2 regions of the Streptomyces nitrosporeus genome follow, and region 2 is predicted to be linked to the other one. Evidence: predicted binding sites of a transcription regulator. Region 2 holds the regulator's gene; the other holds the start of a gene.

Region 1 (15,506 bases), 1.6 Mb from region 2:
GGCTGGTCGTGGCAGGAGATCGCCGCCGAGCTGGGCGTCAGCCGGCAGGCCGTACACAAGAAGTACGGGAGGCGTTGATGTTCGAGCGATTCACCCAGGCGGCTCGTGCCACGGTGACCGGGGCGGTGACCCATGCCGAGCAGGCCGGCGCGGACTCGGTGACCGAGGAACACCTGCTGTTGTCCTTGCTGGACCAGCGGGACGGCAGGTCGGCCTTCGCCGTCACCGCGCTGGGGCTCACCGACCGCCGGGCGTCGCTGGAGGCGGCGCTCGGAGAGGCCCGCCGGCGTGGCGGCCTGACCAAGGCGGACACGGAAGCGCTCGCCGGTATCGGGGTCGACGTCGACGAGATCGTGGCCCGGATCGAGGGGGCGCACGGGGAGGGGGCCCTCGCCGCTGACCGCTCCGGCCGCCGCCGGCGGCAGGGACGACGCCCCTTCACCGGGGGCGCCAAGAAGATCCTGGAGAAATCCCTTCGCGTCGCCCTCGGCCGGGGTGACCGCTTCATCGGGGAGGAGCACATCCTGCTGGCGCTGACGGCGAGCCCCGGGATCGTCGCCGATGCGCTCGCGGACCACGGTGCGACCTACGCGGCGGTGGAACGGGCGCTGTACGGGACCGGGGGAGAAGGCAGGGCCGAGGCCGGCTGAGACGCCGACACGGACCTGGGCCCGGTGCGCCCCGGAGCCCGTCCTCCCGGGCCCGGTGTGCCCCGTGCCCCGGACCTCGTTTCTCCGGGCCCGGTGTGCCCCCGTGTACCCGGGCCCGGTCCCCGCGGTCCCGGGTCGGGTGTACGCCCGCCTGGACGGGTGTGCCCGCCGGGACCGTGTGGCCGGGGCAGGCCGGGGCAGGCCGGGCCGGCCACACGGTGTCCCCGCCCCGGCCGCGCACGCCGGGCCCCCTTACCGCGGGTGCGAGGTGTCGTCGGCGGGTGAGCGGAGCAGCGTCTCGATGCGGGCGGCGGCGGTGGAGAGGTGGCGCCGGGTCTCCGACAGCCGGTGCTCGTCGATACCGCAGTCCCGTGCGGTGTCCCTGATGTCGTCGCGGAAGCGGTCCAGCAGCCGGTCCAGGTCGCGGGCGGGATCGCCGGTGGTCCGGGCGTCGGCGGCCCACTCGATGTCCGGTTCGGCCGGATCGGGCGCGGTGAACGTCGGCCAGGAACCGGTCCTCGCGAAGTTGCCCAGCTGGCCGGTGATCTCGGCCAGTCCCTCCCGCACACCGGACGGCCAGTCGCCGCGCGCGAAGTGCTCCTGCACCTGCCGTGCGGCACTCTGCATCTGCTCCCGGGCCTTCTCGTGTGCTTCCTGGGCCTGGCGGCGGGCCCGGTCGGCCTCCTCGCGGGCCCGGCGTGATTCGGCCTTCGCCCTGCGGGCCTGCTCCTTCCACTCCTGCTTCGCCTTGCGCAGCTCCTCCTTCGCGATGCGCCAGGCGTCGCTCTCCCCGGCCTCCGGTGCCCCGTCCTCCCCGGGGCCGCCCTGCCCCTGCTGGGCCCGGGAGGCCGCCGCGCGCATCTCGCTGCGCAGCTTGCCCGCGGCGCCGCGCACGTCGTCACGGATCTCGGCGGCCAGCTCCGAGACCGACTCGCGGATCTCCAGCTCCAGGTCGGCCAGCTCGCCGCCGCGGCCCGCCAGCTCCTCCCGGCCCGCGTCGGTGATGGAGTAGACCTTGCGCCCGCCTTCCGTGGCGTGGGTGACCAGCCCTTCGGCCTCCAGCTTGGCCAGCCGCGGATAGACGGTGCCCGCGGACGGGGCGTACAGGCCGTGGAAGCGCTCCTCCAGGAGGCGGATCACCTCGTACCCGTGGCGAGGGGCCTCGTCCAGCAGTTTGAGGAGGTACAGGCGCAGTCGGCCGTGGGCGAAAACGGGAGCCATGTCAGAGCACCTTTCCGGTCGGCTCGGCATCCTGGGGGGCCTCCTGGGCCGGTGGCCGGCGCAGGAGGGCGATCGAACCGGAGACGGTGGTGGCCTTCAGCCGGCCCGTGCCCGCCCCCAGCTTGCCGGTGATCCTCTTCGCGCCCCACTGGCCGCTGACCCGGAGGTCCTCGAAGGCGTTGCTGACCGCGCCGGTGGTGGTGTTCGCCTCCACCTTCGCGTCCGCCGGATGCGGCAGCCGGATCGCGATCTCACCGCTGACCGTGGTCAGGCTGATGTCCGTCGGCTCCGCCGAGGTGTCGAGGTCCAGCACCATGTCCCCGCTGATCGTGTCGGCCCGCACCGAGGACCCGGCGCCCTCGACGACCGTGAGGTCGCCCGACACGGAGTGGAAGCGGAGATCACCGGTCATGGCCTGGACCTCCAGGCTGCCGGATACGGTCTCCGCGCGGACCGGCCCGGAGAGCCTCACGAGTGTGGCGTCACCGCCGACGCCCCGCACCTCCGTGCGCCCGTGGACGCCGGAGACGACGGCCCCCGCACCGATCACGCCGACCTCCACCGCGGACCCGGCCGGTACCGCGAGCGAGACCACCGCCCGCCGCCGTGGGGCCCGGCGGTCGAGCCAGTTCAGGAACTCCTTCCACGGCAGGTCCTCGTACGCCACGGTCAGCACACCGTCCCGCTGGGTGACGACCAGGGGCGGGCCGTTGATCTCCGAGACCTCCAGCCGCGCCGTCGGCTCCGAGGTCCCCACGACGTTGACCACGCCGTCGACGACGCGCACACGGAGCGTCGTCACGGGGTCGTCGAAGGTGAGCTTCCGGGGCTCGGCGACGGTCCACGTGGATTCAGGCATGGGTCTGACCTCCTGGAGCGTGGCATCACGCAACATATCGCGTCTCTGATGAACACGATATATCGCGGATCGCGTAAGTCAAGGGTGATCCATGGGGCCTGCCATGGTCGATATAGGTACAAATGGCACCTTGGATGGGCAAACTGACCTAGCGTATGAGCATGAGCACAAGATCCGTGGGCGCGCTTCTGCTGTGCCGGACCGACCCCGAGACCGTGCGGCCGCCGGCTCATCTGCTGCGGGAGAACATGCTGCTCCTGCCCGCCGGGACCGGCTGGAGCGTGCTGGTCCCCGAGGGGAAGCCGTGGCGCCCCGGCCCCGTCGAACAGGGACACGCGGGCCCGGAGACGGAGAGCGAGCCCGTCGACCGGGTCATGGGCGGATGGGCCACCGCGCTCGCGGTCGGCTCGCCCTGGCCGGTGCTGGCGCTGTGGTGGGACGGTGACCGGGCCGGATACACCCTGGCCGCGGGATTCCGCCGCCCGGTCGGCTACGTCTGGCTGGCCGACGGCACCCCGGCCGGCGAGGACGAGGCCATGCGCACCTTCGCGGTGCGCCTGGGCCTCGACCCGGTCATGGACCTCCAGGAACTGGAGGAACTCACCCGCCAGGACCCGGAGTCGGACGCCGCCGCCCGGCTGCGCGGACTGCTCGCCGTGCTCACCCGCGCCGGAGTGGCCCTGCCCGCAGGACTGGTCCCGGGCGCGCCGGCCGACCGGCTGCGTACCGCGGCCGAGGTGCACCCGAAGGCGGAACGCATCGAATGGGGCGGCTGGCGCGATGCCGTCCAGGTGGAGCTCGACGTCGTCGAGAGCTCCGGACTCGGTCCCTGGATGCGCGGCCCGAGAGCGCGCGCCGTGGCCACCGCACAGATCGCCGCGGGCCTGCCGCTCACCCTGTGGGGCATGGGCAGACGCAGCGGCGGCTGGACCACGGCCGGCCTGCTGCTGCTCGTACAGGGAGTGCTGGGACTGGCGTACGACCGGTTCAGGGCCGGGGCGGAACGCGACCCGCGAGGACTACCGGGGCGGTGAACCCAGGCACGCCCCTGACCTCAGCACGCCCCTGACCCCGGCACGGCCCCCGGCCCCGGCAGGCCGTCCGGCCTCAGCGCACCGTCCGGCCTCAGCGCACCGTCCGGCACAGGGGCCCCGGGTGCCCGGCCCCGAGGCCGCGGGCGCCCGGTCGCGCGGTGACGCGGGGCGCGAGGCGCCCGCTCACTCGTCCTCGTCGTCGTCCAGCCGGGCCAGCCACGTCGCCAGACGCTCGACGGGGACCTCGAAGTCGGGGTTGAGGTCGACGAACGTCCTCAGCTGCTCGGCGAGCCACTCGAAGGTGACCTCCTCCTCGCCGCGCCGCTTCTCCAGTTCCTCGATACCACGGTCGGTGAAATACATGCCTGTGCTCGCTCCGGGTGATCTGTCGTCGTCCTGCCTGCGACTACCTGCAAGGGTAGGGCGTGCGCCCTTCGCGCACCGTCCCCGGGACATTGTCCCCGAAGGCGCCGCGGGGGAAGCGCCGCCCGTGCGCCCGGCCACGAGGGGCGCGCCACCACACCGAAGGGCCCGGCCCCCGCGGACGAACCGCGGGGGCCGGGCCCTTCTCCGGACACGACAGCCGGTCAGGCCTCGAAGACCTCGTTGATCAGCTGGGTCTGCTCGGCCTGGTGGCGCTTGGCCGAACCGACCGCCGGGGACGAGCCGTGCGGACGCGAGATGCGGCGCAGGCGCTCACCGTGCGGCACGTCGGCGCCGACGGCCAGGTCCAGGTGGTCGATCAGGTTGAGCGCGATGAACGGCCACGCACCCTGGTTGGCCGGCTCCTCCTGGGCCCACAGGTACTTCTCGGCGTTCGGGTACTTGGCGATCTCGGCCTGGACCTCCGCACCCGGCAGCGGGTACAGGCGCTCCAGACGGATGATCGCCGTCTCCGTGTCGCCGCGCTTGACCCGCTCGGCGTCCAGGTCGTAGAAGAGCTTGCCCGCGCAGAAGACGACCTTGCGGACGGCTTCCGGCTTGACCGAGTCGTCGCCGATGACCGGACGGAACCCGCCCGTGGTGAACTCCTCCACCTTCGACGCCGCGGCCTTCAGGCGCAGCATCGACTTCGGGGTGAAGACGACCAGCGGCTTGTGGTGCGGGTTGTGCACCTGCCACCGCAGGAGGTGGAAGTAGTTCGACGGCAGGGTCGGCATCGCGACCGTCATGTTGTTCTGCGCGCACAGCTGGAGGAAGCGCTCCGGGCGGGCGGAACTGTGGTCCGGGCCCTGGCCCTCGTAACCGTGCGGCAGCAGCAGCGTGACGCCGGACGTCTGGCCCCACTTCTGCTCGGCCGAGGAGATGAACTCGTCCACGACGGTCTGCGCGCCGTTGACGAAGTCACCGAACTGGGCCTCCCAGATCACCAGCGACTCCGGGCGGGCCAGCGAGTAGCCGTACTCGAAGCCCATCGCCGCGTACTCGCTGAGCAGCGAGTCGTAGACGTTGTAACGTGCCTGCTCGTCCGTCAGGTACAGCAGCGGGGTGTAGTCCTCGCCGGTCTTCTGGTCGACGAGGACCGCGTGGCGCTGGCCGAAGGTGCCGCGGCGGCTGTCCTGGCCGGCGAGCCGGACCGGGGTGCCCTCCATCAGCAGCGAACCGATGGCCAGGGTCTCGCCCATGCCCCAGTCGATCGTGCCGTTCTCCACGGACGCGGCCCGGCGCTGCATCTGCGGCAGCAGGCGCGGGTGCACGGTGACCGTGTCCGGGATGTTCACCTGGGACTCGGCGATCACCTTGACGACCTCGGAGGTCACCGCGGTGTTCACGGCGACCGGGAACTCCGCCTGGACGTCCGGGACATGCGGCTGGGCCGGGGCGGAGGTGGCCTCGCGGACCTCCGCGAAGACCTTCTCCAGCTGCCCCTGGAAGTCCTGGAGCGCCTGCTCGGCCTCTTCCAGCGTGATGTCGCCGCGACCGATGAGGGACTCGGTGTACAGCTTGCGCACCGAGCGCTTCTTGTCGATCAGGGTGTACATCTGCGGGTTGGTGAACTCCGGGTTGTCGCCCTCGTTGTGACCGCGGCGGCGGTAGCAGATGAGGTCGATGACGACGTCCTTGTTGAACGTCTGCCGGTACTCGAAGGCGAGCCGCGCGACGCGGACCACGGCCTCCGGGTCGTCGCCGTTGACGTGGATGATCGGCGCCTCGATCATGCGCGCCACGTCGGTGGCGTACATCGAGGAGCGCGAGGACTCCGGGGCGGCGGTGAAACCGACCTGGTTGTTGATCACCACGTGCACGGTGCCGCCGGTGCGGTAGCCGCGCAGCTGCGACATGTTGAGCGTCTCGGCGACGACGCCCTGGCCCGCGAAGGCCGCGTCGCCGTGGAGCGCCACGGGCAGGACCGTGAAGTCCGTGCCGCCCTTGTTGATGATGTCCTGCTTGGCGCGGGCGATGCCCTCCAGGACCGGGTCGACCGCCTCCAGGTGCGAGGGGTTGGCGGCCAGCGAGACCTTGATCTGCTCGCCGTCCAGCCCGGTGAAGGTGCCCTCGGCGCCCAGGTGGTACTTGACGTCACCGGAGCCGTGCATCGACCGCGGGTCGAGGTTGCCCTCGAACTCCCGGAAGATCTGGGCGTACGACTTGCCGACGATGTTCGCCAGGACGTTGAGGCGGCCGCGGTGGGCCATGCCGATGACGACCTCGTCGAGGCGGGCCTCGGCGGCGGAGTCGATGACCGCGTCGAGCAGGGGGATGACGGACTCGCCGCCCTCCAGCGAGAACCGCTTCTGGCCGACGTACTTGGTCTGCAGGAACGTCTCGAACGCCTCGGCGGCGTTGAGGCGGCGCAGGATCCGCAGCTGCTCCTCGCGCTCCGGGGCCGGACGCGGGCGCTCCACCCGGTCCTGGAGCCACTTGCGCTCCTTCGGCTCCTGGATGTGCATGAACTCGATGCCGGTGGTGCGGCAGTACGACTCACGCAGGACACCGAGGATGTCGCGGAGCTTCATCATCGTCTTGCCGGCGAAACCGCCGACCGCGAAGTCCCGCTCCAGGTCCCACAGGGTGAGACCGTGCTCGGTGATGTCCAGGTCGGGGTGCTTACGCTGGCGGTACTCCAGCGGGTCGGTGTCGGCCATGACGTGGCCGCGGACCCGGTAGGAGTGGATCAGCTCGAAGACCCGCGCGGCCTTGGTGACGTCGTCGTCGTGCGAGGCGTCGATGTCCTTGAGCCAGCGGACCGGCTCGTAGGGGATGCGGAGCGCCTTGAAGATCTCGTCGTAGAAGTCGTTCTCGCCGAGCAGCAGCTGGGCCAGGACCCGCAGGAACTCGCCGGACGCGGCGCCCTGGATGACCCGGTGGTCGTACGTCGAGGTCAGGGTCATGACCTTGGAGATGCCCAGCTTGTTCAGGGTGTCCTGCGAGGTGCCCTGGAACTCGGCCGGGTAGTCCATCGCGCCGACGCCCATGATGAGGCCCTGACCGGGCATCAGGCGGGGCACCGAGTGCACGGTGCCGATGCCGCCGGGGTTGGTCAGCGAGGCGGTGACGCCGGTGAAGTCGTCCATCCCCAGCTTGCCGACGCGGGCACGGCGGACGATGTCCTCGTAGGCCTGCCAGAACTCGAAGAAGTTGAGGGTCTCGGCCTTCTTGATGGCCGCGACGACGAGCTGGCGGTCGCCGTTCGGCTTCACCAGGTCGATGGCCAGGCCGAGGTTGACGTGCTCCGGCTTGACCAGGGTCGGCTTGCCGTCCTTGACCGCGAAGGAGTAGTTCATCGACGGCATGGCCTTGAGGGCCTGCACCATGGCGTACCCGATGAGGTGCGTGAAGGAGATCTTCCCGCCGCGGGCGCGCTTGAGGTGGTTGTTGATGACGATGCGGTTGTCGAACAGCAGCTTCACCGGGACGGCGCGGACGGACGTGGCCGTCGGCAGCTCCAGCGAGGCGTTCATGTTCTTCGCCACGGCCGCGGACGGGCCGCGCAGCGTCACGTACTCGGGGCCGGCCGGGGCCTCGGTGGAGGCGTCGGCCTTCGCCGCCGGAGCGGGCGCGGCCTCGGCCGGCTTCGCGGGGGCTGCCTTCGCGGGAGCCGGCTTCGCCGGGGCGGCGGCGGCCGGCGGGGCCGCCTTCACGGGTGCGGCGGGCGCGGGCGCCGGGGCCTTCGCCGGTGCGGCGGCGGCCGGGGCTGCGGGGGTCGCGGTCGGAGCCGGGGTCACCGGGACCGTGGGGACGGGCTTGTCCGCCGTGCCGGACGTGCCCGGCTTGTAGTCGGCGAAGAAGTCCCACCAGGCGCGGTCGACCGAATTGGGATCCTGGAGGTACTGCTGGTAGATCTCGTCGACGAGCCACTCATTGGGGCCGAACGCGGCCGCCGGGTTGGACCCGGAGCCAGCTTCTTGATCGGTCGAGATGCTTGAGTTACTGGGGGACTGAGACGACACGGCGGCAACCGCCCTCTTCCGCTTCACAAGGTGATGGACAGCGGAAATCAAGGCTACGCCTCCCAAGCCGTTACGTGCAGGCCCGGCCTGGTCTTCGTCGTGCACATCACATTGGAAGCCAGGTTTCGGTGCGCGAAATGGCGGGAAACAAGCGGGGTTCCGCCGTGCTTCGGTACGCGAGGCCGAGGTTCGGCCCCTTGGACCGTATCTCCTCCCTGGTCAGAAGGGAGAACTTGGGCCTCCGGTTCGGACCGTCGGTCAACCGCGGAGCTGTGGATTCCCTGGAAGAGTGACCTGGATCCGGCAACCCCGAGCGGATTCGGCCACTCCGATGCGTCCGCCGTGCAGATCCACGGCCCAGCGGGCGATGGCGAGGCCCAGACCGGTGCCGCCGTCGCTGCCGGGGCCGTGCGGGGACGGGACCTGCCCCCGGTTGAAGCGCTCGAAGACCCGGTGGCGCTCGGCCTCCGGGATGCCCGGCCCCTCGTCGACGACCTCCAGCTCCAGCGACTCGGGGCAGGCCCCGCGCCGCGCCAGCACCGTCACCCTGCCGTGCGGCGGACTGTGCTTGACGGCGTTGTCGATGAGGTTGGCGACCACCTGGTGCAGGCGTTCCGCGTCCGCGTAGGCCGTCAGTTCGGGCGGTGACACGTCGAGGTGGAGGTGCACGTCCGTGCGGGAGTGGTTGCCGGAGCCCGAGGAGAGCCGGCGCTGCGAGGCCGCGAGGTTGGCCTCCTTCAGTACGCCCGACAGGTACGGCCACACCTCGAAGCGGCGGGCCTTCAGCGCCACCACGCCGTTGTCCAGGCGGGAGAGGTCCAGCAGGGTCTCCACGAGGCCGCCGAGCCGCTCCGTCTGTTTCAGGGCGGTGCGCATCGTCTCGGGATCGGCGGAGGACACCCCGTCCACCACGTTCTCCAGCACGGCTCTGAGCGCGGCGATCGGGGTGCGCAGCTCGTGGGAGACGTTGGCCACCAGCTCCTTGCGGTGCCGGTCCTCCGCCTCCAGGTCGTCCGCCATGCGGTTGATCGTCCGGGCGAGGTCCCCGAGTTCGTCGCGGCGCCCCGCGCCGCTCACCCGCCGCGTGTAGTCGCCGTGCGAGATGGACCGGGCCACCGCCCGCATCTCGTCCAGCGGCGCGGTCAGGCCGTGGGCCACGAACTGGGTGATCAGCAGGGTCGCGATCACCGAGAACACCGTGATGAACCGGAACTCGGTCCGGGTCCGCAGGGCGACGATCAGCAGACCCGTGGTGATGAACACCGAGATCACGACGAGTGTGCCGAGTTTCGCCTTGATGGAGAAGGGCCGCAGTCCGGAACCGGGCCGGGTCATGGCGCGGGGGTCTCCAGGGCGTAGCCGACACCGTGCACGGTACGGATGCGCTCGGCGCCGATCTTCCGGCGCAGCGCCTTGATGTGGCTGTCGACGGTGCGCGTGCCGGACGCGTCGGCCCAGTCCCACACCTCGGCCAGCAGCTGCTCCCGGGAGAGCACCGCCCGGGGGGTGTTGGCCAGGCAGACCAGCAGGTCGAACTCGGTCGGCGTGAGGTGGACGTCGTCGGCGCGCACCCGGACCCGGCGCTGCGCGTGGTCGATCTCCAGCTCGCCGAGCCGGAGGATGCCGCTGCGCGGCGTCACGGCGGCCAGCGCCGCGCGCTCGACCCGCCGCAGCAGGACGTGCACCCGCGCGGCCAGCTCGCGCATGGAGAACGGCTTCGTCATGTAGTCGTCGGCGCCGACCCCGAGCCCGACCAGCATGTCGGTCTCGTCGTCCCGTGCGGTGAGCATCAGCACCGGCACCGGCCGCTGGGCCTGCACCCGGCGGCAGACCTCCAGGCCGTCGAAGCCGGGAAGCATGATGTCGAGCACCATCAGGTCCGGCTGCCATGCCTCGGCCGCGTCCACGGCCGCGGGCCCGTCCAGTGCGGTCTGCACCAGAAAGCCCTCGGCCCGCAGACGGGCGGAGACGGCATCGACGATCGTCGCGTCGTCCTCGACCACCAGGACCCGGCGCTGGGCCCCGGGGGTGGCCGCGACGCCGTTGTGGGTGGTGTGTGTCTGTTCCATCGCCCCGCCCCTGCCCGTTCTCGCGGAGGCCATTCCCCCCGGGACACGGTTTTCGCTCGTGGATTTCGTGGGTCACAGCCCCTGTACCGCTCAGCAGCGTAAGGGGAGAAGAGGGCTCTCGGCTACGCAGGGTGTTGTCCGGTCCGCGGGAGCGGCCCCCGCGGAGGGGGCCGCCCGGCACCCGTACGGCGCTTTCGCGGCGGGAGAGCGGGACCGTGCGTACGGGGAGGGGGTTCAGTCCCCGCGCAGTGCGAGATGGACCACGTCCGGAACACCTCGGGCAACGGCTACTTCTTCGGTCCGTACCGCGTGGAACCCGGCATTCCGCAGTGCTTCCTCGAACGCGGCGGAAGGCTGTGCGGACCACACGGCGAGCACCCCGCCGGGCGTCAGACGGGCCCGGCAGGCCGCCAGACCGGTGGCGGAATAGAGACTTCCGTTGTCCTCGGTGACCGTCCAGTCGGGCCCGTTGTCGATGTCCAGACACAGAGCGTCGTAACGCTCCGTAGTGGTGTGGAGGTGGGCGACGAGGTCTGTGCGGAGGATCTCCGTACGCGGGTCGGCGAGGGCGGCTTCGGAGATCCGGGCCAGCGGGCCCTCCAGGTGCCAGTCGACGACGGCCTGCTCCCGTTCGACGACCACGATCCTGCCCCAGCGGGAGCCGGCGGCGCGCACCAGGGAGAAGCCGACCCCCAGGCCGCCGATGAGCAGGGCGGGCTCCGGGCGCCCGCCGGGCAGCGCGGCCAGCGCCGCGTCGACCAGCAGGCGCTCGGACCGTCCGTCGGAGGTGTCCATCAGGAAGCACCCGTTGGCGATGATCTCGAAGTGGCCGCCGCGCTCCCGCAGCACCACCTCTCCGTAGGGCCCTTCGTGCCGGTCGAGGGTGACGGGGGTGCGGGCGTCCGTGGCGGGCATCAGTGCGGTCTCCGGTCTCCGGTCGTGCGGCTGTCGTCGTCCGCCCATCCTCTCCGGGACCGGCCCTCCGGGCCGCGCCTTTTCCGCCGCCCGCCCGGCGGCCGGGCTCATGTCCCCTTCGGGCCGCCCGCCGGCGCGGGGTCCGGGAATGCCGGGACCGCGCCCGGCGCTGCCCTGGGAGCGGCGGACCGGGGTGCGCGGTCCTGCGGGGCCTCGTACGGAAGCGTGTGCGGAGGGGGTGCGGGGCCTCGTGCGGGGGTGAGGACCTGTGATCGCTGAGAGCGAACACGGGGTGGGGAACATTCCGGGGCTCACAAGCATTGAGTCGGCATAGCTCAACTTGTCTGCCGAAGGGGAGATCATGACTGCCGAGTCCCACACGTCCGAGGCTTTCGAGCCGATCGCCCTGCCCGTGCTGCCTCTCGACGACGAGGTCGTCCTGCCGGGAATGGTGGTCCCGCTCGACCTGTCCGACCCGGAGGTGCGCGCCGCCGTGGAGGCCGCCCAGGCCGTCGCGCGGCCGGAGGGCGGCAAGCCCGAGGTGCTGCTGGTGCCGCGCATCGACGGGAACTACACCGGGACCGGGGTGCTCGGCACCGTCGAGCAGGTCGGCCGGCTCTCGGACGGTGACCCCGGCGCGCTCATCCGGGCCCGGGACCGGGTGCGGATCGGCGCCGGGACCAGCGGGCCGGGGAACGCGCTGTGGGTGGAGGGCACCAGGACCGGCGCCGCCGTGCCCGACCCCCTGCCCGGTTCCGTCGCCGAGCTGGTCAAGGAGTACAAGGCGCTCGCCACCAGCTGGCTGAAGAAGCGCGGGGCCTGGCAGGTCGTCGACCGGGTCCAGCAGATCGAGGACGTCTCCGCCCTCGCCGACAACTCCGGGTACTCGCCCTTCCTGACCACCGCCCAGAAGGTGCAGCTGCTGGAGACCTCCGACCCGGTCGCCCGGCTGAAGCTGGCCATCCAGTGGCTCGGCGAACACCTCGCCGAACAGGACGTGGCCGAGTCCATCGCCAAGGACGTCCAGGAGGGCGTCGACAAGCAGCAGCGCGAGTTCCTGCTGCGCCGCCAGATGGAGGCGGTGCGCAAGGAGCTGGCCGAGCTCAACGGCGACCCGGAGGGCGAGGGCGACGACTACCGGGCCCGCGTCGAGGCCGCCGATCTGCCCGCGCACGTCCGTGAGGCCGCGCTCAAGGAGGTCGAGAAGCTGGAGCGCGCCTCCGACCAGAGCCCCGAGGGCTCCTGGATCAGGACCTGGCTGGACACCGTCCTCGAACTCCCCTGGACGAAGCGGACCGAGGACGCCTACGACATCAGGGGCGCCCAAGAGGTCCTGGACGCCGAGCACGCGGGGCTGACGGACGTGAAGGAGCGCATCACCGAGTACCTCGCGGTGCGCAAGCGGCGTGCCGACCGGGGGATGGGTGTCGTCGGCGGCCGGCGCGGCGGCGCGGTGCTGGCCCTGGTCGGCCCGCCCGGCGTCGGGAAGACCTCGCTCGGCGAGAGCGTCGCGCACGCCATGGGCCGTGAGTTCGTGCGGGTCGCGCTCGGCGGTGTCCGGGACGAGGCGGAGATCCGCGGCCACCGGCGTACGTACGTCGGCGCGCTGCCCGGCCGTATCGTGCGGGCGGTCAAGGAGGCCGGTTCGATGAACCCGGTCATCCTGCTGGACGAGATCGACAAGGTCGGCTCCGACTTCCGCGGCGACCCCGCCGCCGCCCTGCTCGAAGTGCTCGACCCCGCCCAGAACCACACCTTCCGCGACCACTACCTGGAGGTCGACCTCGACCTCAGCGACGTCGTCTTCCTGGCCACCGCCAACGTCCTCGAAGCCATCCCGGAGGCCCTGCTCGACCGCATGGAGCTGGTCCGGCTGGACGGCTACACCGAGGACGAGAAGGTCGTCATCGCCCGTGACCACCTGCTCCCGCGCCAGCTGGAGCGGGCCGGCCTGGAGGCGGACGAGGTCACCCTGGACGAGCCGGCGCTGCGCAAGCTGGCCGGCGAGTACACCCGCGAGGCGGGCGTGCGCAACCTGGAGCGGGCCGTCGCCCGGCTGCTCCGCAAGATCGCGGCCCAGCACGAACTCGGCGACCGCGAGCTGCCGTTCACGGTGACCGAGGTCGACCTGCGGGGGCTGATCGGGCGGCCCCACCACGTACCCGAGTCCGCCCAGGACCCGGCCGAGCGCCGTACCGCGGTGCCGGGCGTGGCCACCGGGCTGGCGGTCACCGGCGCCGGCGGCGACGTGCTGTACGTCGAGGCGTCGCTGGCCGATCCGGAGACCGGGGCGTCCGGGCTGACCCTGACCGGCCAGCTCGGCGACGTCATGAAGGAGAGCGCGCAGATCGCCCTGAGCTTCCTGCGGTCGCACGGTGCGGAGCTGGAGCTTCCGGTCGCCGACCTCAAGGACCGGGGAGCGCACATCCACTTCCCGGCGGGCGCGGTCCCCAAGGACGGCCCGAGCGCCGGTATCACCATGACGACGGCGCTGGCCTCGCTGCTCTCCGGGAGGCTGGTCCGCACGGACGTGGCGATGACCGGCGAGGTCTCGCTGACCGGGCGGGTGCTGCCGATCGGCGGCCTGAAGCAGAAGCTGCTCGCCGCCCACCGGGCCGGGATCACCACCGTGGTGATCCCCAAGCGGAACGAGGCCGACCTGGACGACGTCCCGGCCGAGGTCCTCGACACCCTGGAGGTGCACCCGGTGACCGATGTCCGCCAGGTGCTGGAGATCGCCCTCGCCCCGGCCACGGCGGGGGACAGGATCCCGGCCGCGGCGTAGGCGCCACGCGGTGACGGGCGCGGCACCCCGCGCACGGCCGGTACGGGCGGCCCGTTCCTCCCGGAGGGGAGGGCGGGCCGTCGCGTGTGCCGGCCGGCCCGGGGCCCCGGCGGGGCTCAGGGGCGGTAGACCGTGCCCGGTACCGGCTCGGCGGGGGCCATCAGCTGGGGGACGGTCACGAAGGTGTAGCCGCGTTCCTTCAGCGTGCCGATGATGCCGGGTACCGCAGGGACCGTCCCCCTGTAGATGTCGTGCAGGAGGATGATCCCGTCCTTGTCCGCCTGGTCGAGGATCCGCCTCCGTATCAGCGCCGGGTCCTCGGTGGAGTAGTCCTTGGCGGTCGCGCTCCACAGGACCTGGGAGAGCCCGAGCTCCTTGCTGATCCGGGAGACGGTGTCGTCGGTGCGGCCCTGCGGCGGGCGCATCAGCCGGGGCTTCTTCCCGGTGATCTCCTCTATCGCCAGCTGGGTCCTCTCCAGCTCGGCCCGGATCTCCTCCGGCTCGTGGTCCGTCAGGATCCGGTGGGTCCAGGTGTGGTTGGCGACCTCGTGCCCCTCCGCCGCGATGCGGCGCACCACCTCGGGGTACTTGAGCACGTGCTTCTTGCCCAGCAGGAAGAACGTCGCCGGGACCTTCTCCTCCTTGAGGATGTCCAGGAGCCGCGGGGTGTCCTCGCCCGGACCCGCGTCGAAGGTCAGCGCGATGCACTTCGCCTCGCGGCAGTCCACCGGCCCGAACTCGCCCTTGGCGTCGGACGCGGCGTCGCCCCGTGCCGCGCCGGGGGCGGTCGTCTCCATCGTGCAGCCGGCCAGCGCGAAGGTGAGGACCGTCACAAGCGCGGCGGTCAACCTGCGACCGCGCGGCGTCATCTCTCTGGGCACAGCACGTCACTCCCGGAACCGGTCCGCACCCCCGTGGCGCGGCACGCCGTGACTATACATAGAGCGTATACACATGATGCATAGCGGGGTGGCGGTGCGCCACTGGCGGATGGCGCGGCCGGGCCGGACGCGGCCGGGCCCCGGTGACCGTGGGGCGGTCACCGGGGCCCGGCGGGTGCGGGGGGATCGCCGCCCGCGGGTCTCCTCAGCCGTTCGCGAGGGCCTGGACGCGGTCCAGTGCGCCGTTGAAGCGGTTGTGGTCGCCGACGGTGGGACCGGACGAGGTGTACTGCCACATCGTGTAGAAGCCCCAGCCGGCCGGGAGTTCGCCGACGGTGGTGTTGTAGCGGGCCACCCAGAGCGGGTTGGTGGTGCCGAAGCTCGCGTTGTTGCCGGTGCAGGTCGTCCACCAGCTGGTCGCGGTGTAGATCACCGCGTCCCGGCCCGTGCGCGCCTTGTAGGTGTTCACGAAGTCGCGGATCCAGGCCACCATGCCGGCCTGGGTCTTGCCGTAGCACTGCGCTCCGTACGGGTTCCACTCGATGTCCAGCACGCCGGGCAGGGTCTTGCCGTCCCTGGACCAGCCGCCGCCGTTGTCCACGAAGTAGTTGGCCTGGGCCGCGCCGCTGGTGGTGTCCGGGGTGGCGAAGTGGTAGCTGCCGCGGATCATCCCGACGTTGTACGACCCGTTGTACTGCTGC
Region 2 (15,506 bases):
CCGACGCCGGGCTCGCCGATGAGCACGGGGTTGTTCTTGGTGCGCCGCGAGAGCACCTGCACCACACGGCGGATCTCCTGGTCACGGCCGATGACCGGGTCCAGCTTGCCCTCGCGGGCGGCGGCCGTGAAGTCGGTGCCGAACTTCTCCAGTGCCTTGTACTGACCCTCGGGGTCGGGAGTGGTCACCCGGCGCCCTCCCCTGCTCTTCTCGAACGCGTCCAGCAGCTTCTTCGCGCCGGCGCCCTGGCTCTGAAGGATCTCACCGGCCCGGCCGCCCTTCGCCGCGACGGCGATCAGCAGGTGCTCGGTGGAGAGGTAGTCGTCGCCGAGCTCCTTGGCGCGCTGGTCGGCGTCGGCGAGGACGGCGAGCAGGTCGCGGCTGGGCTGCGGGGGCGCGACGGTGGACCCGGTGACGCTGGGCAGCGAGCCCAGGAACCGCTCGGTCTCCTCGCGCACGGCCACCTGGTCCGCCTCGACGGCGGCCAGCAGGTCGGTGATGTTGGCGTTGTCCTCACCCGCGAGCAGCGCCAGCAGCAGATGCCCCGGGGTCAGGTCCGGGTGGCCGTCCTTGACGGCCCTGGCGGTGGCCGCGTTGAGGGCGTCCCGGCTCTTGTTGGTCAGCTCGGCGTCCACGGGCGCTGTCTCCTCCTCGTACGGGGAACGGGTGATCGGGAACTATGACTCAAGCAACGTGTACAAAGTTGAGTCTATTCCACTCAAGGACGAAACACCGCCTCCCTCCGCTCCCGGGATCCCCTCTCTCTAGGCTGGCCCCATGCCTGACGTACGCAACCCCGGCTCCGCCTACCTGGCCTTCTGGCGTGAGCGCCATGTGTGCACGCTGACCACGCTCCGCCCTGACGGGACACCGCACGTGGTGCCGGTGGGCGTGACCTACGACCCGGACACCCTGACCGCCCGCGTCATCACCGGCGGGAGGAGCCGGAAGGTCGCCCATGTCCGGGCGGCCGGCCCCGAGGGGGCGCGGGTGGCGGTCTGCCAGATGCAGGGACGCCGCTGGGCGACCCTGGAGGGCCGCGCGGTGATCCGCACGGAGCCCGAGGAGGTCGAGGAGGCGGTACGCCGTTACGCGGCCCGCTACGAGCGCACACCGGCGCACAATCCCGAGCGGGTGGTCATCGAGATCGCCGTGGACCGGGCGCTCGGCAGGGGCTGACCCTGTTCCGGGCAGCACAACGGCGCCATCGTGTTCAGGTCACGATGGCGCCGCTGTGTGGGGGAAGCGCCTGAACGACATGGAACGACGGGGGAATCGTTCAGGCGCTGCGGGGGGTGGCGGAAATGGTCTCTGGTTCGAACAGCTCGTGGTCCCGCTGGTCGAGGTTGACGAAGATCATGCCGTACCTCACGGCACAGCGGACGGGCTGCGGCGCTCCGCGGGGGCGCCGGAGGCAGCGGTAGGCGCGGATGTCGTCCTCCGCCTCCATCACGACGAGGACCGGCTCCCCGAACAGGGTGACCATCAACGAATCGCCCTGGCGGGTCAGTGCCGTGAGCAGATCGATGAAGTGCCACCCTGACCGGTAGGCCGTGGCCATCTCCCGTCGGAAGGTGCGGTCGTCCGGAGGGGTGGTCATGCGGCCGCGCCGGCCGGGGCGGACCAGGCGATGTCACCGGGCGCGGCACCCCAGGCGATGTCGGAGGGCGCGGCGGCCTGCACGGACCACGCGATGTCGCCGGACTTGCTGCCCCAGGCGATGTCACCCTGCTTGGCACCCCACGCGATGTCACCCGTCGGCGTCGCCCAGGCGATGTCGCCCGGAGTGCCGCCCCACGCGATGTCCCCCGGAGCCGCCGCCTGGATGTTCCAGGCGATGTCGCCCGCCGCCGGCGCGGCTTCGTCGTTCCAGGCGATGTCGCCACCGCCCGCCACCGCGAAGCCCAGGGCTGCAACGAACGAGGCGGCAAGCGCCGAGCGAAGCATTCGCTTATACATAGTCGGCTTCGTCCTCACTTGTGGATTCTTCTCCCCCGCACTGAAGACGATGTCTCACCTGGGCACTCCAACACCACCGAGTCGATGCATCATGTTCCTGCATGTTCAGGAACCTGGGGGGTGGAGATATGACCGAAAACTATACAAAGCCGACACATCCTCACGGGATCACCGAACTGTGCGAGGAGGGAGGCCGCCTCTACGCGGGAGCGCTGCGGTCCGGGCGCATCACCCGCGCCGAGGTCGCGTCGGCTCCGTGCCTGATCGACTTCGCCCTGCTGCACCCCGATCCCGACGATCCGGAATGGCTGCGTCCCGTCCCGCCGTCCGCCGCGCTGGCGAAGCACCTGCACCCCCTCGAACGCGAGATCCAGGAACGCCGGCGCCGCTCGGTCCAGCTCACCGAGTCCTTCGAGCCCTTCATGGACATCAGTGCCCAGGATCCGCCGACCACCCACGCCATCACGGTCCTCGAAGGCGCCAACCGGATCAACGCGGCCCTGGACCTCGCCACGGCGGAGTGCCGAAGCGAGGTCCTCACGGTGCAGCCCGGCGGCGGCCGGAGCGAGGACCGCCTCAGCGAGGCCCTGGAGCGGGGCCTCTCGGTCGTGGACCGCGGGGTACGCATCCGCACGCTCTACCAGCACACCGCGCGGCACAGCCCCAGCACGCTCGCGTACGCGGAACGCATCGCGGACGAGAACGTGGAGATCCGCACACTCGAGGAACTGATAGAACGGCTGATCATCTTCGATCGCACGGTCGCCTTCATACCCGCGACCGACGACCGGCAAATAGCCCTGGAACTCCGCCATTCAGGGCTCGTCGAATATCTCGCGAAGGTATTCGAGCAACTCTGGGCCAGGGCCGCTCCGCTGCTCGAGGAGATCAAATACACCCCGACCACCCTCGGTATCAGCGGAGTTCAGCGTTCCATAGCCCAACTGCTCGTCGAGGGACATGTCGACGATTCCATCGCCCGCCGCCTCGGCATGAATGTACGCACCTGCCGCGCACACGTCGCCAAACTCAATGCCGCGCTCGGCAGCAACAGCCGGGCCCAACTCGGTTACCTGATCGCGCAGTCAGGAATCCTGGAGCGGGACTGACCCGGGCCGTCGGGCACGGCGGGGCGGGCCCGGACGTCCTGGCGCCACCGCCCCGCGGTGGCGGACGCCCTCGGTCCGCACGTCCACCCTCCCCCCGCCGTTAGGCTTCCGCCACCGTCATCTTGTTGCAGTGCCAGAAGTGGGGGGTCCCCAAATCGACATGGTCGCGGCAAACCCTGCCCATCCGCACGGGAACCGAGAGCTCTGCGACGAGGCGATCCGCCTGTACGAGCAGGCGCTGCGCGCCGGACGCGTCCCGCGCGCCGACCTCTCCTCCGCTCCGTGCCTGCTGGAGATGGCCCTCGTCCACCCCGATCCGGCCGACTCCGCGTGGCTCCGCCCCGTCCCCCCGTCCGCGGCCCTGGCGCATCTGCTGCAGCCGATCACCCGGGAGATAGACGAGCGCATCCGGCTCACCGCGGCCCTGACCGGCGCCCTGGCACCGCTGTCCACGGTCGCCCGCGAGGACCCCAACTTCGCGATCACCGTGCTGGAGGGCCGGCCGCTGATCGTCTCCGTGCTCCGGGAGGCCTCCGCACGCGCCAGGGACGAGGTCCTGACCGCGCAGCCCGGCGGCAACCGGCTCACCCACAATCTGGTGCAGGGGCTGGAGAACGCCCGGTCCGCCCTCGCGGGCGGCGCCCGGATGCGCCACCTCTACCAGCACCCCGCCCGCTACAGCCCGGGGCTGCGGGACTACGTGGCGCAGATCCCGGCCGGCCGCCTCCAGGTGCGGACGGTGGAGCAGACCGTCGACCGCCTGATCATCTTCGACCGCGAGGTGGCCTACATCCCGGCCGCGCCCGGTGACGAGGTGGCCCTGGAGATCCGGCACCCGGCGCTGGTCCGCTATCTCACCCGGGTCTACGAGGTCCTCTGGGAACAGGCCACCCCGTACACCCAGCAGCTCCCCGCGTCGGCCCCGGGCGCCCCGGTGACCGCGGTCCAGCAGAGCATCGCCCGCCTCCTCGTCGAGGGGCACGTCGACGACGTGGTGGCCCGGAAGCTGGGCATCAGCGTGCGCACCTGCCGCGCGCACATCTCCAAGCTGATGCAGACCCTCGGCGCCCACAGCCGCACCCACCTGGGGGCGCTCCTCGTGCGGTCGGGCATCGCCGACGCGGGCTCCAGGGGGGCGGGGCAGGCGACCACGCAGGAACCCGCCCCCGGGGCGTGAGCCCCGAAGGCGGGCACGGACGGCCGTGAGCGCGTCCCACGGGCCGCTGTCCGGCCTCCGCGAGCCGGACCGGCCCCTGGTCCGGGGCGCTCAGTCCTTGGGCCGCTTGGGACGCCAGACCACCAGCGCGCTCGTCTGCTGGGCGCTCTGGTAGGGCACCAGGTCCCGCCGGTAGGAGGCGTGCACCTGGGCCTCGCGCTGCTGCATGGCCACGGCCGCGCCGTCCACCGCCGCCGAGAGCTCGGCGACGCGCTGCTGGAGGGCCGCGACCTGGTTCTCCAGCTCGATGATGCGCTTGATGCCCGCCAGGTTGATCCCCTCGTCCTGCGACAGCTGCTGCACCGTGCGCAGCAGTTCGATGTCGCGGGCCGAGTAGCGCCGGCCACGCCCGGCCGTACGGTCGGGCGAGACCAGGCCGAGGCGGTCGTACTGCCGCAGCGTCTGCGGGTGCAGGCCCGAGAGCTGGGCCGCGATCGAGATCACGTACACGGGTGAGTCGTCGGTCAGCTGGTACGGGTTACGTCGGCGGCCGTCCATCTCAAGCTCCCTTCGCGGCCTGGAACAGCTCCGCCCGCGGGTCCTCCCCCGCGGTCGCCTCGCGGTAGGCCTCCAGCGCGTCCTGTGCGTCGGCACCGAGGTCCCTGGGGACGGCCACCTCGACCGTGACGAGCAGGTCGCCCCGGGTGCCGTCCTTGCGTACGGCGCCCTTGCCGCGGGCCCGCATCGTACGCCCGTTCGGCGTGCCGGCGGGGAGTTTCAGGGTGACGGGCGGTCCGCCCAGTGTCGGGACCTTCACCTCGCCGCCGAGCGCCGCCTCCACGAAGGTGACGGGCACGGTGACGGTGAGGTTGTCGCCCTTGCGGCCGAAGACGGGGTGGGCGTCGACGTGGACGACGACGTAGAGGTCGCCGGCCGGGCCGCCGCGCTCGCCCGGGCTGCCCTTGCCGCGCAGCCGGATCCGCTGGCCGTCGAGCACCCCGGCGGGGATCCTGACCTGCATGGTGCGGGCCGACTTCGCCCGGCCGCTCCCCTTGCAGACGTCGCAGGGGTCCTGGGCGATGAGGCCCCGGCCCTTGCAGTCCACACAGGGGTCGGTGAGCGAGAAGCCGCCGCCGGTGCCGCGGGACACCTGGCCGGTACCGACACAGGTCGGGCAGACCCTGGGGGTGCCGTTCTTGTCGCCGGTGCCCGAACATGCCTTGCAGGGCGCCTGGCTGGACATCCGGAGCGGGACCGTGGCCCCGTCGACCGCCTCGGTGAAGCTGAGCGTCACCTCGGACTCGATGTCCTGTCCCCGGCGCGGCTGGACACGGGTGCCCCCGCCGCCTCGGTTGAACAGGCCGCCGAAGACGTCGCCCAGACCGCCGCCGCCGAACCCGCCGGCACTGCCCTGGCCGCCGCCCGGCGCGCCGCCCCCGAAGAGGTCGCCCAGGTCGAAGTTGAAGTTGCCGCCCGCGCCGCCGGGACCCGCCCGGAAGCCTCCGCTGCCGAAGAGGGCGCGCGCCTCGTCGTACTCCTTGCGCTTCTTGGGGTCACCGAGGATGTCGTTGGCCTCGGAGATCTCCTTGAAGCGCTCCTCCGCCTTCGCGTCCCCCTTGTTGGCGTCCGGGTGGTACTCGCGGGCGAGCTTCCGGTACGCCTTCTTCACCTCGGCGTCGGTGGCGTCCTTGGGGACGCCGAGGACCTTGTAGTAGTCCTTCTCGACGAAGTCCTTCGTGCTCATCGACGTCCCTCCTCCCGGACGATCGGCCGTGCGGCCGGCCCCGTGGCCGGCCGCACGCCCCGTCGGTGTGCACCGCGATCCGACCTGATGTCAGACCTCCTCGGTGCCACCGCTCTCCTCGTCGTCCTTCTTCTCTTCCTTGGCCGCCGCGGGCGCGGCGCCCGGCTGCGGCTCGGCCACGGCCACCCGCGCGGGGCGGATGGTGCGCTCCCCGATCCGGTATCCCGGCTGCAGGATGGCCACGCAGGTCGTCTCGGTGACGTCCGGCGCGTAGCTGTGCATCAGGGCCTCGTGGATCGTCGGGTCGAAGGGCTCGCCCTCCTTGCCGAACTGCTGGAGGCCCAGCTTCGCGACCACGGTCTCCAGCGACTCGGCCACCGACTTGAAGCCGCCGACCAGCTCGCCGTGCTCCCGCGCCCGGCCGACGTCGTCGAGCACGGGCAGGAGCTCGCTCAGGAGGTTCGCGACCGCGACCTCCTTGACCGTCACCCGGTCGCGCTCCACCCGGCGCCGGTAGTTCTGGTACTCGGCCTGGAGCCGCTGGAGGTCCGCCGTCCGCTCGCTGAGCGCCGTACGCACCTGGTCCAGCTCCGCCGTCAGGGCGACTGTCCGCTGTTCGTCCCCGGCCGGGGCCGACGCCTCCTCCTCGGAGGGGGTGTCGGCCTTCGGCTCGGCGTCGTCGGAGCCGGAGGGGACGTCGGGCTTCTCGTCGAAGCCCGGAGTCTCCTCGGTCACGCCGCACCGCCCTTCGAGTCCTTCTCGTCGTCCACGATCTCGGCGTCGACGACGTCGTCGTCGGCCTTGCCCTGGGCGCCGCCCGCGGCATCCGCGCCCGGCGCGGCACCTTCGGCCTGGGAGTTGGCGTACATCGCCTGGCCCAGCTTCTGGGAGACGGCCGCGACCTTCTCGGTGGCCGTGCGGATCTCGGCGGTGTCCTCGCCCTTGAGCTTCTCCTTCAGCTCGGTGAGCGCGGTCTCCACCTCCGTCTTCACGTCACCGGGGACCTTGTCCTCGTTGTCCTTGAGGAACTTCTCGGTCTGGTAGACGAGCTGCTCGCCCTGGTTGCGCGACTCGGCGGCCTCGCGGCGGGCGTGGTCCTCCTCGGCGTACTTCTCGGCCTCTTCGCGCATCCGGTTGACCTCGTCCTTCGGCAGCGAGGAGCCGCCGGTGACGGTCATCTTCTGCTCCTTGCCGGTGCCGAGGTCCTTGGCGGCGACGTGCATGATGCCGTTGGCGTCGATGTCGAAGGCGACCTCGATCTGCGGCACCCCGCGCGGGGCCGGCGGCAGACCGGTCAGCTCGAACATCCCGAGCTTCTTGTTGTACGCCGCGATCTCGCGCTCGCCCTGGTAGACCTGGATCTGCACGGACGGCTGGTTGTCCTCGGCCGTCGTGAAGATCTCGGAGCGCTTGGTCGGGATCGTGGTGTTGCGCTCGATGAGCTTGGTCATGATGCCGCCCTTGGTCTCGATGCCGAGGGACAGCGGGGTGACGTCGAGGAGCAGGACGTCCTTGACCTCGCCCTTGAGGACACCGGCCTGGAGCGAGGCGCCGATGGCGACGACCTCGTCCGGGTTCACGCCCTTGTTGGCCTCCTGGCCGCCGGTCAGCTCCTTGACGAGCTCGGCGACGGCCGGCATACGGGTCGAGCCACCGACGAGGACGACGTGGTCGATCTCGGAGAGCTGGATGCCCGCGTCCTTGACGACGTTGTGGAACGGCGTCTTGCACCGGTCCAGCAGGTCGGCGGTCAGCTGCTGGAACTGCGAGCGCGTGAGCTTCTCGTCCAGGTGCAGCGGGCCTTCGGCCGACGCCGTGATGTAGGGCAGGTTGATCGTGGTCTCGGTCGAGGACGAGAGCTCGATCTTCGCCTTCTCCGCAGCCTCGCGGAGACGCTGGAGAGCCATCTTGTCCTTGGACAGGTCCACGCCGTGCCCGTTGGCGAACTGCTTCACCAGGTAGTCGACGACCCGCTGGTCCCAGTCGTCACCACCGAGGTGGTTGTCGCCGTTGGTGGCCTTCACCTCGACGACGCCGTCACCGATCTCCAGGAGCGACACGTCGAAGGTGCCGCCGCCGAGGTCGAAGACGAGGATCGTCTGGTCGTCCTTGTCGAGGCCGTACGCGAGGGCGGCGGCCGTCGGCTCGTTGACGATGCGCAGGACGTTGAGGCCCGCGATCTCACCGGCCTCCTTCGTCGCCTGACGCTCGGAGTCGTTGAAGTACGCCGGGACGGTGATCACCGCGTCGGTGACCTTCTCGCCCAGGTACGCCTCGGCGTCGCGCTTCAGCTTCTGCAGGATGAAGGCGCTCATCTGCTGCGGGTTGAAGTTCTTGCCGTCGAGCTCGATCTTCCAGTCGGTGCCCATGTGGCGCTTGACCGAACGGATCGTCCTGTCGACGTTCGTGACCGCCTGGCGCTTGGCGACCTCTCCGACGAGGACCTCGCCGTTCTTCGCGAAGGCGACGACGGACGGCGTGGTCCTGGCGCCTTCGGCGTTGGTGATGACGGTGGGCTCGCCGCCTTCGAGAACGCTGACGACGGAGTTAGTCGTGCCCAGGTCGATGCCGACCGCACGTGCCATTTCGATTCCTCCAACTGACTACTTGAGTGGATCTGACTCAAGGATGCATCACACGTCCACCGGAGTCAAAGGACCTGAGTCAATTACGCTCAACTTAACTGCTCGGACCTGACCCCACCTGCGGGGACTCCTGAAAATCGGCCGCGCGACCGCGCCTCCGGCGCCTTCCCCGCGACACCCGGGGAGTGGCTCGCGTCACACGCCCCCACCCACCTTCGCATCATGGGATCGTTCTGTCACAAATTCAGGCGAGACGGTCATAAGGAACGTCACGGATCCCCGGGCAGGTGCGATGCGGAACCCGAAGCGGACGGCGGCGCGGACCGTGGCACGAAGGAGATGGACGGCGGACCCGTTCACGGCACGCCGGACCGCGATGCGCCCGGTGGCGGTCCGTCCGGCGGCGGCGCATCCGGCGGCGGTCCGCCCGGTGGCGGCGCTCACGGCCGCGGTACGCCTGGCCGCGGCGCGCGCCACCGAGGCGGTCGCCGCCCGCTTCGCGGCCGTGACCGCGAAGCGCGCCCTGGACCTGACCCTCGGCTCGCTGCTGCTCCTGGCCGCCGCCCCCGCGCTCGCCCTCGCCGCCCTGGCCCTCGCCCTGCGGCCGCCGTGGACCCGGGGAGGCGTGCTGCGCCGGGAGACGCGGATCGGTCTCGGCGGCCGCCCCTTCGAGCTGCGGTCGCTGCGGACCAGGCGGTTCCGGCTCGACCTGCTGTCCCGGCTGCCCCACGTCGTCCGCGGGGACCTCTCCCTGGTCGGCCCGCCGCCGCTGCGGCCCGGCCATCCGGCGCTGCGCGGCCCGGTGACCGGCGCCCGGCGGCAGGAACTGCGCCCCGGCTGGACGGGCCTGTCACAGGTCCGCGCCCGCTCCCGGATGCCCTGGGACGAACCCGCTCTGCTGGACGCGCACTACGCAGAGCATCATGGAACAGGACTGGACCTGGCGATTCTCGCGCGGACCGCGCATCTCCGACTGCGCGAGGGCCTGCGGGCGATCCGTCCGGGGAAGGCTCGCCTGAGCGACACAGATCACCGCCTGCCCGGCTACAGCGGGGCGGAATAAGTGGATAGTGTCAGCACAGACTAACTAAGTTACTGCTTAGTAATCCCTTGTACGCGCTGGATCCCACCCTCGCAGGCCCGAGGAGCCCCCAATGCAACTCGCCGCGATCATCGTGTCGCTGGTGCTGACCGTCGTCGGCGTTGCGCTCATCGCCCGAGCCGTCGCGCAGATCTACCGGTTCGTCCGTATCGGGCAGCCGGTGCCGGCAGGCAGTCGCACCGACAACCCGAAGCAGCGAACGATCACCCTGGTCAAGGAGTTCCTCGGCCACACCCGGATGAACCGGTGGGGGATCGTCGGCTTCGCCCACTGGTTCGTCGCCATCGGCTTCCTGACCCTGCCGCCGACGCTGCTCCAGGCGTACGGACAGCTCTTCCAGGCCGACTGGATGCTGCCGGTCGTCGGCGACTGGCTGCCGTTCGAGATGTACATCGAGTTCATCGGCATCATGACGGTGCTCGGCATCGTCACGCTGATGGCCATCCGACTGCTCAACCTGCCCTCCCGGGCCGGCCGCAAGTCCCGCTTCGCCGGCTCCAAGGCCTGGCAGGCGTACTTCGTCGAGTACGTCATCCTGGTCATCGGCCTGGCGATCCTGGCCCTGCGCGGCCTCGAGGGCGCCATCCACCACGTCGAGGGCTACGAGGCCTCGTACTTCGTCTCGTATCCGCTGGTCCTCGCCTTCAAGGGCCTCTCGCTCGGCACCCTGCAGAACCTGATCTACCTCACCGCGATGATCAAGATCGGCACCTCGCTGATCTGGATGATCACCGTCTCGCTCAACACCAACATGGGTGTCGCCTGGCACCGCTTCCTCGGCTTCCCGAACATCTGGTTCAAGCGGAACGCCGACGGAGAGGTCGCGCTCGGCGCGCTGCAGCCCATGACCACGGGCGGCAAGGAGATCGACTGGGAGGACCCGGCCGAGGACGCCGTCTTCGGTGTCTCCCAGGTCGAGCAGTTCTCCTGGAAGGGCATCCTCGACTTCTCCACGTGCACCGAGTGCGGCCGCTGCCAGTCGCAGTGCCCCGCCTGGAACACCGGCAAGCCGCTCTCCCCCAAGCTGCTGATCATGTCGCTGCGCGACCACGCGCACGCCAAGGCCCCCTACCTGCTGGCCGGCGGCGGCAAGGACATGGAGGGTGAGGAGAAGGCCCCGGCCGAGGCCCTGAAGGACGTCCCCGCCGCCGCCCTCGCGGAGGCCGAGCGCCCGCTGATCGGCACGGCCGAGGAGAACGGCGTCATCGACCCGGACGTCCTGTGGTCCTGCACCACCTGCGGCGCCTGCGTCGAGCAGTGCCCGGTCGACATCGAGCACGTCGACCACATCGTCGACATGCGCCGCTACCAGGTCATGATCGAGTCCTCGTTCCCGTCCGAGGCGGGCACGATGCTCAAGAACCTGGAGAAGAAGGGCAACCCCTGGGGGCTGGCCAAGAAGCAGCGCGTCGAGTGGACCAAGGAGGTCGACTTCGAGGTCCCGATCGTCGGCAAGGACGTCGAGGACCTCAGCGAGGTCGACTACCTGTACTGGGTCGGCTGCGCCGGCGCCCTGGAGGACCGGGCGAAGAAGACCACGAAGGCCTTCGCGGAGCTCCTGCACATCGCGGGCGTCAAGTTCGCGATCATGGGCGGCGACGAGAAGTGCACCGGTGACTCCGCCCGCCGCCTCGGCAACGAGCCGCTGTTCCAGCAGCTCGGCCAGGAGAACGTCGCCATGCTGAACATGGCGTTCGGCGAGGATGACGACGAGCCGGAGACGAAGAAGCCGAAGTCGTCGAAGAAGATCGTCGCGACCTGCCCGCACTGCTTCAACACCATCGCCAACGAGTACCCGCAGCTCGGCGGCGAGTACGAGGTCATCCACCACACCCAGCTGCTCCAGCACCTGGTGGACGAGGGCAAGCTGGTCCCGGTGACCCCGGTCGAGGGTCTGATCACCTACCACGACCCCTGCTACCTGGGCCGCCACAACAAGATCTACACGCCTCCGCGCGAGATCATCGCGAAGGTCCCGGGCCTGCGGAACGAGGAGATGCACCGCCACAAGGAGCGCGGCTTCTGCTGCGGCGCCGGCGGCGCCCGGATGTGGATGGAGGAGCGGATCGGCAAGCGCATCAACAACGAGCGCGTCGACGAGGCCCTCTCCCTCAACCCGGACATCGTCTCCACCGCCTGCCCGTTCTGCCTCGTCATGCTGACCGACTCGGTCAACGGCAAGAAGAACGACGGCAAGGCCAAGGAGTCGGTCCAGGTCGTCGACGTCTCACAGCTCCTCCTGGACTCCGTGAAGACCCCCGCCGACCCCGCGGGCGACACCGAGGACGCCGGCGTGCCGGAGCCCGAACCCGTGAAGTAGGGATCGCACCGGCGCCGTGACCGGAAGCGGCCGGACCTGCCTCGGGGGCAGGACCGGCCGCTTCCGTGTGTCCGGGGGCCGGGGCCGGGACGGGGGGCCGGGGCAGGGGCACCGGAGAGCGCGGACAGGAAGCACCGGGAGCCGGGGCGGAAAGTACACCGGAGGACCGGGGCGGGGAGCACACCGGAGGACCGGGGTGGGGAAAGCCCGCCAGGGGTCTCCCTTAGGGGATGTCACAGCTAGGCCGCAATGGCGCCCCTGTTCGCCGGGGCCCCGCCCCTCACCCGCATGGACCAGGTACGTTCGACGGGTGGCTGGATTCAGGATCGGACGCGGCCGGGACAACCGCACACCGCAACAACACCCGCAGCAGCAACCTCCGTACGGCGCGCAGGCACCCTCGCCGCCGTACGGCCGGCAGGCATGGCCTCCGGCCGGGGGCGGCGCACCCTACGGCGGCCCCCAGGGCGCTCCGTACACGGGCGGGCACGGGAGGCAGCAGGGACAGGGGCACGGCGGCGGCCACGGGGAGCCGGAGTACTTCGGCGACCCGTACACCAGCCCGCAGCCCCCGCCCCACCACGACCCGTACGCCAACGCCCCCGGGCACACCCAGGCGTTCAGCATCAACGAGGACCCGTACGGCGACGGCAGCACCTACCAGGCCGGCCAGGCCCCCGCACAGCCCTCGGGCCCGCGGCTGCCCTGGAAGCAGCTGCTGAGCGGCCTGGTGCTGCGCCCCGGGCCGACGTTCTGGCAGATGCGCGACTACCCGGTCTGGGGTCCCGCGCTCGTCGTCACGTTCGTCTACGGCCTGCTCGCGCTGTTCGGCTTCGACCAGGCACGTGACGAGGCGATCCACGCGGAGGTCTCCACCGCGGCCCCGTACGTGATCGTCACGGGGATCGGTTTCGTCATCGGCGGCCTGGTCCTCGGTGCCGTCACCCACACCCTGGCCCGCCAGCTCGGCGGCACGGGCTCCTGGCAGCCGACCGTGGGCCTGTCCATGCTCATCATGTCGGTCACGGACGCGCCCCGGCTGGTCTTCGCCCTGTTCCTGGGCGGCGAGAACGCCCTGGTGCAGATCCTCGGCTGGGTGACCTGGCTGGCGGCCGGAGCGCTGTTCACCTCGATGGTGAGCAAGTCGCACGACCTGCCGTGGCCGAAGGCGCTGGGCGCCTCCGCGATCCAGCTGGTCGCCCTGCTCTCGATCATCAAGCTGGGCACGATCTGACGCCCGGTCCGACCACACCGGCGACATCCGTACCGCGTGAAAGGGCCCCGGAACCGCTTTTCGCGGTTCCGGGGCCTTCGTACCGTCCGGGCGTGACGCCGTCCCGGCCGGTCAGGAATCCAGGACCTGCCCCTGCCGGCGCACGACGGGCTTCTCCACACTCCAGGGGAAGTTGATCCACTGGTCGGTCTTCTTCCACACGTACTCGCATTTCACGAGCGAATGCGGCTTCTCGTAGATGACCGCGCTGCGGACCTCGGCGACATGGTCGATACAGAAGTCGCGGACCAGCTTCAGCGTCTTACCGGTGTCGGCGACGTCGTCGGCGATGAGGACCTTCTTCTCGGTGAAGTCGATCGCGTTCGGTACCGGCGCCAGCATGACCGGCATCTCCAGGGTGGTCCCCACCCCGGTGTAGAACTCGACATTCACCAGGTGGATGTTCTTGCAGTCCAGCGCGTAGGCCAGACCACCGGCGACGAACACCCCGCCGCGCGCGATGCTCAGTACCACGTCCGGCACGTAGCCGTCGTCGGCCACCGTCTGCGCCAGCTCACGCACGGCATGCCCGAAGGCGTCGTACGTCAGGTTCTCCCGTTCCTCACCAGCCATACCGATCACACCTGAGTCCGATGGAAGTTCATGTACGAACGCGAGGCGGTCGGCCCTCGCTGCCCCTGGTACCGCGACCCGTACCGCTCGGAACCGTACGGGAACTCGGAAGGCGAGCTCAGCCGGAACATGCACAGCTGCCCGATCTTCATCCCGGGCCACAGCTTTATCGGCAGCGTCGCGAGATTCGACAGCTCAAGGGTCACGTGCCCGGAGAACCCGGGGTCGATGAACCCGGCCGTCGAATGCGTCACCAGCCCGAGCCGGCCCAGCGAACTCTTCCCCTCCAGCCGCGACGCCAGGTCGTCGGGGAGCGAGATGACCTCGTACGTCGACGCCAGCACGAATTCCCCGGGGTGCAGGATGAAGGCGTCGTCCCCCTCCGGCTCGACCGTGCGGGTCAGGTCCGTCTGCTCGACCGCGGGGTCGATGTGCGGATAGCGGTGGTTCTCGAACACCCGGAAATAGCGGTCGAGCCGCACATCGATGCTCGATGGCTGAATCATCGACGCATCGAACGGATCAATGCGTACACGTCCGGCGTCGATCTCGGCCCGGATGTCCTTGTCTGAGAGAAGCACGCCCCGAGGATACGCAGAACGCGCGAGCCCGCCCCAACCGGACCGCCCGCGCGCCTGCTGCCGTCACCTGCTACCGCTGCCCGGACTCCACGGGCACGGCATGCCTCAACCGCGCACACCGGGGGCAGCGAAGCAACCTCCCCGGCCCGATCCGGCCGGCCCCGAGCTGCTGCATCGGGAACGACGAGGTAGCGAAAACATGCCCTTCGGCACAGCGGACGACGGTGCGCTCCATCTGATCCATCAAGTCCCTTCCCCAACCTGCTGTGGACGAGACCGCCACATTAGGGGATGAAGAGGACGCCGCTCCACGCGGCACTCCGCCCCCTCACGCTACGCCTCCAACTCCCCTCCCCACCAACCGCGTCCACCCGGCACCCATACCCGGACACACCACGCAGACCCCGCGGCGGGAACGCCGGGGGCCTGCGATGGGGTAGAGTGTGCGACGATGCACCGCCGTCACGGCGGGATGCTTCGCGGGTGTAGTTTAATGGTAGAACATGAGCTTCCCAAGCTCAGAGCGCGAGTTCGATTCTCGTCACCCGCTCTTTGATGAAGGCCCTGGTCAACGACCGGGGCCTTTTTGCCTTCCCAGGAAGCCGCCCACCCGCTGCACCGCCTCCGGCCCGGCGTGCCGGGGGCCTTCTTACGGCCTCTGCGAAGAGTGCGAGGAAGGCAGCGCCCCCGGGCGCGCGAGGCGCCTAAACTCCAGGGAGCATCGCGTGGTGGGGGTGGGAGTGCTCAGACCAGGGCGACGAGATCGGCAGCGGGAGCTTGAGGCCGAAGTGACGGCCTTCGGGGAGGTGTTGGCCGAGCACAGCTTTGTTCCGGGCAAACCCGGAACACCGCCCAAGGCACTGGATGACTGGGAGCGCGCCCTCGACGCGTACGACGCCGCTTCTCGTGCCTTGCACAGCCGCAGACGGAAGAAGATCGTTCCGCATCTACTGCGGGAGGGGCAGACCGCCCTGGTCGACCTGGAGGCCCGTGTTGCCGGCTCGCCGGTGCTCCAGGCGGTTTCCCCCTGCTTCTTCGACCCGCGCCACGGGCAGTCGACCACGGAGGCCAGCTGGGCTCCCCGTGGCGGCGCGAAACGCCTCG

The links. The regulator HspR, encoded in region 2, represses chaperone genes until heat shock. The targets are predictions, from matches to a motif close to TTGAGNNNNNNNNNCTCAA.
Region 1: a site for HspR is predicted at 11,460-11,478, ahead of lon (endopeptidase La). Genes of this name have one in related genera too.

What each region holds. Positions count from the first base shown of each region.
Region 1 covers NZ_CP023702.1:2,433,046-2,448,551, reverse strand. Annotated here, with positions in the region: gene CP967_RS10540 (helix-turn-helix domain-containing protein) at 1-78, shown strand, start outside; gene CP967_RS10535 (Clp protease N-terminal domain-containing protein) at 78-650, shown strand; gene CP967_RS10530 (PadR family transcriptional regulator) at 903-1,871, opposite strand; gene CP967_RS10525 (DUF4097 family beta strand repeat-containing protein) at 1,873-2,730, opposite strand; gene CP967_RS10520 (hypothetical protein) at 2,892-3,764, shown strand; gene CP967_RS10515 (DUF6104 family protein) at 3,948-4,127, opposite strand; gene CP967_RS10510 (multifunctional oxoglutarate decarboxylase/oxoglutarate dehydrogenase thiamine pyrophosphate-binding subunit/dihydrolipoyllysine-residue succinyltransferase subunit) at 4,352-8,155, opposite strand; gene CP967_RS10505 (HAMP domain-containing sensor histidine kinase) at 8,414-9,490, opposite strand; gene CP967_RS10500 (response regulator transcription factor) at 9,487-10,224, opposite strand; gene CP967_RS10495 (spermidine synthase family protein) at 10,459-11,139, opposite strand; gene lon (endopeptidase La) at 11,501-13,924, shown strand; gene CP967_RS10485 (polysaccharide deacetylase family protein) at 14,041-14,793, opposite strand; gene CP967_RS10480 (lysozyme) at 15,011-15,506, opposite strand, start outside.
Region 2 covers NZ_CP023702.1:4,009,890-4,025,395, reverse strand. Annotated here, with positions in the region: gene clpB (ATP-dependent chaperone ClpB) at 1-635, opposite strand, end outside; gene CP967_RS17925 (pyridoxamine 5'-phosphate oxidase family protein) at 778-1,179, shown strand; gene CP967_RS17920 (Rieske (2Fe-2S) protein) at 1,280-1,600, opposite strand; gene CP967_RS17915 (5'-nucleotidase) at 1,597-1,947, opposite strand; gene CP967_RS17910 (helix-turn-helix transcriptional regulator) at 2,088-3,068, shown strand; gene CP967_RS17905 (LuxR C-terminal-related transcriptional regulator) at 3,229-4,245, shown strand; gene CP967_RS17900 (heat shock protein transcriptional repressor HspR) at 4,336-4,782, opposite strand; gene dnaJ (molecular chaperone DnaJ) at 4,784-5,968, opposite strand; gene grpE (nucleotide exchange factor GrpE) at 6,059-6,703, opposite strand; gene dnaK (molecular chaperone DnaK) at 6,700-8,553, opposite strand; gene CP967_RS17880 (sugar transferase) at 8,930-9,616, shown strand; gene CP967_RS17875 ((Fe-S)-binding protein) at 9,708-11,975, shown strand; gene CP967_RS17870 (Yip1 family protein) at 12,286-13,209, shown strand; gene CP967_RS17865 (phosphoribosyltransferase) at 13,321-13,821, opposite strand; gene dcd (dCTP deaminase) at 13,827-14,402, opposite strand; tRNA gene CP967_RS17855 (tRNA-Gly) at 14,882-14,952, shown strand; gene CP967_RS17850 (hypothetical protein) at 15,212-15,506, shown strand, end outside.